Regions from separate parts of the Enterobacter sp. R4-368 genome, predicted to be linked through region 1. Evidence: predicted binding sites of a transcription regulator. Region 1 holds the regulator's gene; the other holds the start of a gene.
The links. The regulator CRP, encoded in region 1, controls carbon source genes, mostly activating them, when cyclic AMP is high. The targets are predictions, from matches to a motif close to ATGTGANNNNNNTCACAT.
Positions count from the first base shown of each region.

Region 1 (3,575 bases):
TCCGTAAGGCCCGCGATCTTGGGCGGCATATCAGCTATTTTGGCCCGGAAGCCAATGATTTTGGCCTGCTGGAACAGACGTTTATCGAATATGGCCAAACCGGCAAAGGCCAGGCGCGCAAATACCTGCATACCTACGATGAAGCCGTTCCCTGGAACCAGGTACCGGGCACGTTTACGCCGTGGCAACCGCTGCCGGAACCGACCGATGTGCTGTTTTATGAAGGTCTGCACGGCGGCGTGGTGACGCCGCAAAACGATGTCGCGCGTCATGTGGATTTGCTGGTGGGCGTGGTGCCGATCGTCAACCTAGAATGGATTCAAAAACTTGTCCGCGATACCAGCGAGCGCGGGCATTCGCGGGAAGCGGTAATGGATTCTGTCGTGCGTTCGATGGAAGATTACATCAATTTTATTACGCCGCAGTTTTCCCGTACGCACATTAACTTCCAGCGCGTGCCAACGGTGGATACGTCCAATCCGTTTGCCGCGAAAGGCATTCCCTCACTGGACGAGAGTTTTGTGGTGATCCATTTCCGCAATCTGGAAGGGATTGATTACCCGTGGTTGCTGGCAATGCTGCAAGGCTCGTTTATCTCGCATATGGATACGCTGGTGGTGCCTGGCGGAAAAATGGGGCTGGCGATGGAGTTGATTATGACGCCGCTGGTACAACGGCTGATGGAAGGTAAAAAGATCAAATAATGCAGAAAGCCCGGTGATGTGCTGCTTACCGGGCTTTTCGCATCAGGCTTCGATAACTTCGTAAGAGTGGGTGATGTTCACCGCTTTTTCGAGCATCAAGGCCACGGAGCAATACTTCTCCGCGGATAAATCCACCGCGCGGGAAACCGCAGCATCCTTCAGATCTTTACCGGTGACGATAAAGTGCAAATTGATGTGGGTAAACAGGCGCGGCGCTTCTTCACGGCGCTCTGAGGTCAGCTTCACTTCGCAGTCAGTCACGTCATGACGCCCTTTTTGTAAAATAGAAACCACATCAATGGCGCTGCATCCGCCCGCCGCCATCAGCACCATTTCCATCGGGCTTGGCGCTTTGTCGCCGGAGTTGCCGTCCATCAGGATTTGGTGGCCCGATGCGGACTCACCGATGAACGTTAACCCTTCAACCCATTTCACACGTGCCTGCATTTTCTTCACTCCGGAGTGGCAATTTTCTTTACAGATTACGCGTACATAACAAAACTCGCAACGGAAGGCGACCTGCGTCATGCTGAAGCGAGACACCAGGAGACAGGCGGTAAAAGCTATGCTAAAACACTCTGGATGCTACAGAGATAAATGGATGTTACGCATGTATGCATGACATCATACTTTAGAGACCGCAGATGACGCTGACGGTCCACTTCCCTGGATGCGGGAAGCTTAGATTGCAACCCCAGACGTAGGGGCTCATCCTGTGTCTGAGACAGCTTATAACAGAGGATAATCGCGCATGGTGCTTGGCAAACCACAAACAGACCCGACGCTTGAATGGTTCTTGTCTCATTGCCACATTCATAAGTACCCGTCGAAGAGCACGCTGATTCACCAGGGTGAAAAAGCGGAAACGCTGTACTACATCGTTAAAGGCTCAGTGGCAGTGCTGATCAAGGACGAAGAGGGTAAAGAGATGATCCTCTCCTACCTGAACCAGGGAGATTTTATCGGTGAACTGGGCCTGTTCGAAGAGGGTCAGGAGCGCAGTGCATGGGTACGCGCTAAAACTGCTTGTGAAGTGGCTGAAATCTCGTACAAAAAATTCCGTCAGTTAATCCAGGTTAACCCGGATATCCTGATGCGTCTTTCCTCGCAAATGGCGCGTCGCCTGCAGGTCACTTCAGAAAAAGTGGGTAACCTCGCCTTCCTGGATGTAACCGGCCGTATCGCGCAAACGCTGTTAAACCTGGCGAAACAGCCAGATGCAATGACCCATCCGGACGGCATGCAAATTAAAATTACTCGCCAGGAAATTGGTCAGATCGTCGGTTGCTCCCGTGAAACTGTGGGCCGCATTCTCAAAATGCTCGAAGATCAGAACCTGATCTCCGCCCACGGTAAAACCATCGTCGTATACGGAACGCGTTAATCTGTAAAACGGCGCAGCTTACGCGCTGCGTCGTTTTTCTTCCCTCATGTGGCGCAGGCTGATTTATCACCCCGAAATCAACTACGCACTGCGACAAACGCTGGTGTTATGTTTACCTGTGGCCATTGGTCTGGTTACTGGTCATCTGCAACAAGGTCTGCTGTTTTCCCTCGTTCCCGCCTGCTGCAACATTGCCGGGCTTGATACGCCACATAAACGTTTTTTCAAACGCCTGATCATTGGCGGAACGCTGTTTGCAGGCAGCAGCCTGGCGGTGCAGCTATTGCTGGCGAGAGATCTTCCATTGCCGCTGATCCTCACCGGGCTGACGCTGGTTTTAGGCGTAACCGCCGAAATCAGTGCACTGCACGGTCGCCTGCTCCCGGCTTCGCTCATTGCCGCCATCTTTACGCTCAGCCTCGCCGGTAACATGCCGGTATGGGAGCCGATACTTATCTATGCGCTGGGCACGCTGTGGTACGGATTGTTCAACTGGTTCTGGTTCTGGATGTGGCGCGAGCAACCGCTGCGCGAATCGCTCAGCCTGCTCTACCGGCAACTGGCAGACTACTGCGAGGCGAAATACAGCCTGCTGACGCAACACGCCGACCCAGAAAAAGCGCTGCCGCCGTTGCTCGCCCGCCAGCAAAAAGCGGTGGATATGATAAGCCAGTGCTATCAACAACTGCATATGCTGGCTGCCAATAAACACAACGATTACAAAAGGCTACTGCGGGTTTTCCAGGTAGGGATTGATTTGCAAGAGCACATTTCGGTGAGTTTGCACCAGCCGGAAGAAGTGCAAAAACTGGTGGAACAAACCCACGCCGAACAGGTGATCCGCTGGAACGCGCAAACCGTCGCCGCTCGCCTGCGCGTGCTGGCAGACGACATTCTCTATCACCGCTATCCCACGCGCTTCAACATGGATAAGCAGATTGGCGCGCTGGAAAAAATCGCCCGCCAGCACCCGGATAACCCGGTCGGGCAGTTCTGCGCCTGGCATTTTAGCCGTATCGCGCGCGTCTTGCGCACTCAGCGCCCTCTCTATGCCCGCGATCTGATGGCGGAAAAGCAGCGTCGCTTGCCCCTTTTCCCGGCGCTAAAAAGCTATTTATCACTGAAATCTGCGGCGCTGCGTAATGCCGCGCGAATCAGCGTCATGCTCAGTATCGCCAGCCTGATGGGCAGCGCCCTGCATTTACCAAAACCCTACTGGATCATGATGACGGTGATGTTTGTCACGCAAAACGGCTATGGCGCAACGCGCGTTCGCATTGTCCACCGGGCGGCGGGCACCATTGCGGGACTGGTGATTGCCGGGGCGACGCTGCACTTTCATGTTCCACTCGGTTTTACGCTGGCCGCGATGCTGATGATTACGCTGGTCAGTTATCTCATTATTCGGAAAAACTACGGCTGGGCGATGGTGGGTTTTACCATTACCGCCGTCTACACCTTGCAACTGCTGACGCTAAATGGTGAGG
Region 1 is NC_021500.1:2,593,395-2,596,969, forward strand. It holds gene H650_RS12290 (phosphoribulokinase) at 1-704, shown strand, start outside; gene H650_RS12295 (OsmC family protein) at 747-1,151, opposite strand; gene crp (cAMP-activated global transcriptional regulator CRP) at 1,456-2,088, shown strand; gene H650_RS12305 (YccS/YhfK family putative transporter) at 2,135-3,575, shown strand, end outside.

Region 2 (3,575 bases), 1.5 Mb from region 1:
TCTGCTCAGCGGCGATCTTGATCCGGTGCTGGAGAAAAAAGCAAAACAAGGTGGTAAAAGCGTTGAAGAGTATCGCGCCTATTACCAAAAAGGTTACGCCACCGATGTAGAAATGATTGGCATAGAAAACAACGTAATGGAATTTCACGTTGGCAAAACGGTCAATTCCTGCCGTTATGATTACGCGGGCTATAAAATCCTGACTTACTCCTCCGGGAAAAAAGGCGTGCGTTATCTCTTTGAATGTAAAGACGCGCAATCAAAAGCGCCAAAATATGTGCAGTTCAGCGACCATATTATCGGCCCGCGCCAGTCGCAACATTTCCATATTTTTATGGGCAACGAATCGCAAGACGCGCTGTTAAAAGAGATGGATAACTGGCCGACATATTATCCGTACAATATGACTAAAGCGCAGATTGTTGACGAAATGCTCCATCACTGATGGTTTCACCGCGGGCGAAAAATCCTCTTGCCCGCGGAAGGTCATCCTCAAACGCATTGTCCACCATTCTCTTAATCGGCGCTCCGTTCGTTCAGCTTGATTAATACCGGCCACAACCGCAGCGTCGTGTCGATAATCTGCTGCAGTTTATCCAGACTGACACCTTCGCGCGCGCTGACCGACATGCCATGAATAATACAGCTTAAAAAAAGCGCGGTGGTTTGCACATCTGTTGGCGACGGGATCTCACCACGCAACTGGCGTTGCAGCAAAAAAGCCAGCAGCGTTTGCTCCTGAGCCGTTTGCCGTTCCCGGATAGAGTCCGCTATCGGTTCCGATGAAGCGGAAACCGTGACAGAAGTGTTGATTAAAAAGCAGCCTGCCGGAGTATCACTACCGGCAAAACAATTGGCTAGCGCGTGCAGATAATCGCACAACGCCTGCTCAACCGTTTTCTCTTCGCAGAAAAGCGCTGCCCGGTGTTTAGCGGAAAAGCGAGCCATATAGCGATCAAGCGCGGCTCTGAACAATCCCTCTTTATTGTTAAATTCCGCATACAGCGTCGGTGCTTTTGCGCCAGTGGCTTCAACCAGGTCTGCCAGCGATGTGGCTTCATAACCCTGCTGCCAGAACAGCATCATCGCTTTATCCAGCATTGCGTCCCGATCGAAAATTTTTGGCCGTCCGCGACCTTTTCTCGTACAGCATGTGACGTCGGTTGCCATTGTTCCTCCCTCGTTCACATCAATTTAGTTAATAATCATTATAAAAACATTACAAAGCGGCTGACCAGCGGAAATTTTTCGAAAAAATACACGACATATCCATTTGAATAATAAGTTGTTTTAAATTATTTAAACGATCATTATAAAAATAGTATTGACGAGTGATGCAGATCACATTTATGATTTACCTATCGATCGTTAAGTTAATACTTACGACCTCACACAAATCCAGATTCAGAAGGCAAAATTATGAAAACCATCAAATCCCTGATCGCTGTCGCTGTACTTAGTTCCCTCTCTTTCGCAAGCGTAGCCGCCGTCGAAGTGCAGTCCACTCCGGCTGACCAACAAAAAGTGGGCGTGATTTCTGCCAATGCCGGCACCAATCTCTCCTCTTTGCAAAGCGAACTGGCGCAGAAAGCCGATGAAATGGGCGCGAAATCGTTCCGTATTACTTCCGTGACCGGCCCGAACACCCTGCACGGCACCGCGGTGATTTACAAATAAACGCTGCCGTATAAAACCAGCATTCACTACAGATGTTGAATCGGGCGTTATCGCCCAGCACAAATAAAAATTTAAGGAATAACATTATGAAAACCATCAATTCACTTGCTGTCGCTACTGTGCTTTCCGTCCTCTCATTTGGCGCTTTCGCTCAGAGCGTAACCGCCACGGCGTCCACGCTTGACGAAGCGGAATCCTTAATTGCTGCCAAAGCACAGCAGGCAGGCGCTTCATATAAAATCATTGAAGCCAACACTAATAATAATGTTCATATGACGGCTGAACTGACCAAATAAGTCTGCCGTTGTCGAACAACACACTCTAAGCGCCTGCGGGCGCTTTTTTTATGGGTAAAACGGTATTTTCCGTAGCGTGAATATCAGGGAGGGAATGTTGAGAGGTCGACTCATTTCAATAGCACTGTCTTTTTTAATTGGTATGGGGTGTTAATTTCCATCGTATTTATCACACCCCGTTTAAATTACTGAGTGGGATTACGTGGATCGGTTCTCAAATGGGTATCACCGTTAGTATTCATATTGGCATAATTAGCCGCAATTAACGCCAGACCTCTGTAATCGGCAATACTGTCAGCCCTGGAAGATACGAGGGCCGCACTTGACTTCCACAGCAGATTTACGCGGTTACTTTTCAGATATACCTTAGCGTCGTATGCATTGAGTGCTACCGCTGTTCCATACGATGTATTGGTGACAGTTGTGTCATATGCCCCGGTAATTCCATAGGTCGGTGTGTAGACCGTCGTTGCGCTGCCTGTAGTGTTCGACGTTAAGTTACCGCCACCGAGATAGTTATATGTGGTATTGGCATTTCCGTATGTCGTCGCTGAACTAATACCGGTCTGACCATAGATCGGCACAGTGACATTCCTTGTGCTGGTCACCTCCCCACTTCTTGCAAATCCTAATAATATTCCCTGATCGGCTTTTTCCGGCTCGTTAACTTGTATATATCCCTGACGTGTCAGCGATGCAGAAACTACTGCGGCAATTTGATTGTATTCAATTTGGTTAGCGTCATAGAGCGCCTGACTGGCTGGCAGGATGATGAAGCGCTTCCCTACACTCTGGCCTGAAGATAACGCATTTACCGTTACGAGTGGTTGTTGAGCGCATCCACTTAAAATCGAAATAGACAATAGAGCTATAAGTTTTCTCATCACGATCATCCCTATCAATAAAATGGCGATAAATTCAACATGTGTACATGATGTTATGAACTTGCCATTAATATACACGCCACAAATTTTATTTGCGCGCACCATGTGTAGGTCCTGCTAAATACAAAATATATCTTTAACGGGAGAGGATGAGATATTTCCGATTTACGTTCTATCAGCTTCACGAGATATGCAGCGCCGGATTATTTAATCCAGCCTGTTGTTATTGCCATAAATGAATTATCGACAATGAAGCGAGGGGATGAAATGACGCGATGTCGCGTTACGTCTTGCATGCTCAACACGGAAAAATGCCGGGTCGGACAAAGCAAAATCAATGAATCGTAACTCGTTAATTTTGAAGGGGAAAGTGGTGCCGATAATAGGAGTCGAACCTACGACCTTCGCATTACGAATGCGCTGCTCTACCAACTGAGCTATATCGGCCCTGCGATGTGTTCACGAGCGTGAATCACGGAGTAGAAGGTTAAAACTAAGCGGGTGATGCGTCAATGCCCTTGGGAATCAACCGGCTACTTTTGCATCACCCTTTTTCAATTAAGCACGAATCGTGTCGTCGCCGAAGCCAATCCACTTATAGGTTGTCAACGCTTCCAGCCCCATCGGGCCACGCGCGTGCAGCTTTTGCGTGCTGACAGCGACTTCTGCTCCCAGGCCAAACTGCCCGCCGTCGGTAAAACGCGTAGACGCATTCACA
Region 2 is NC_021500.1:4,086,591-4,090,165, reverse strand. It holds gene zinT (metal-binding protein ZinT) at 1-445, shown strand, start outside; gene H650_RS19030 (TetR/AcrR family transcriptional regulator) at 517-1,170, opposite strand; gene bhsA (multiple stress resistance protein BhsA) at 1,420-1,677, shown strand; gene H650_RS19020 (YdgH/BhsA/McbA family protein) at 1,764-1,973, shown strand; gene H650_RS19015 (hypothetical protein) at 2,159-2,962, opposite strand; tRNA gene H650_RS19010 (tRNA-Thr) at 3,229-3,304, opposite strand; gene proA (glutamate-5-semialdehyde dehydrogenase) at 3,416-3,575, opposite strand, start outside.
Region 2: a site for CRP is predicted at 1,330-1,347, ahead of bhsA (multiple stress resistance protein BhsA). Genes of this name have one in related genera too.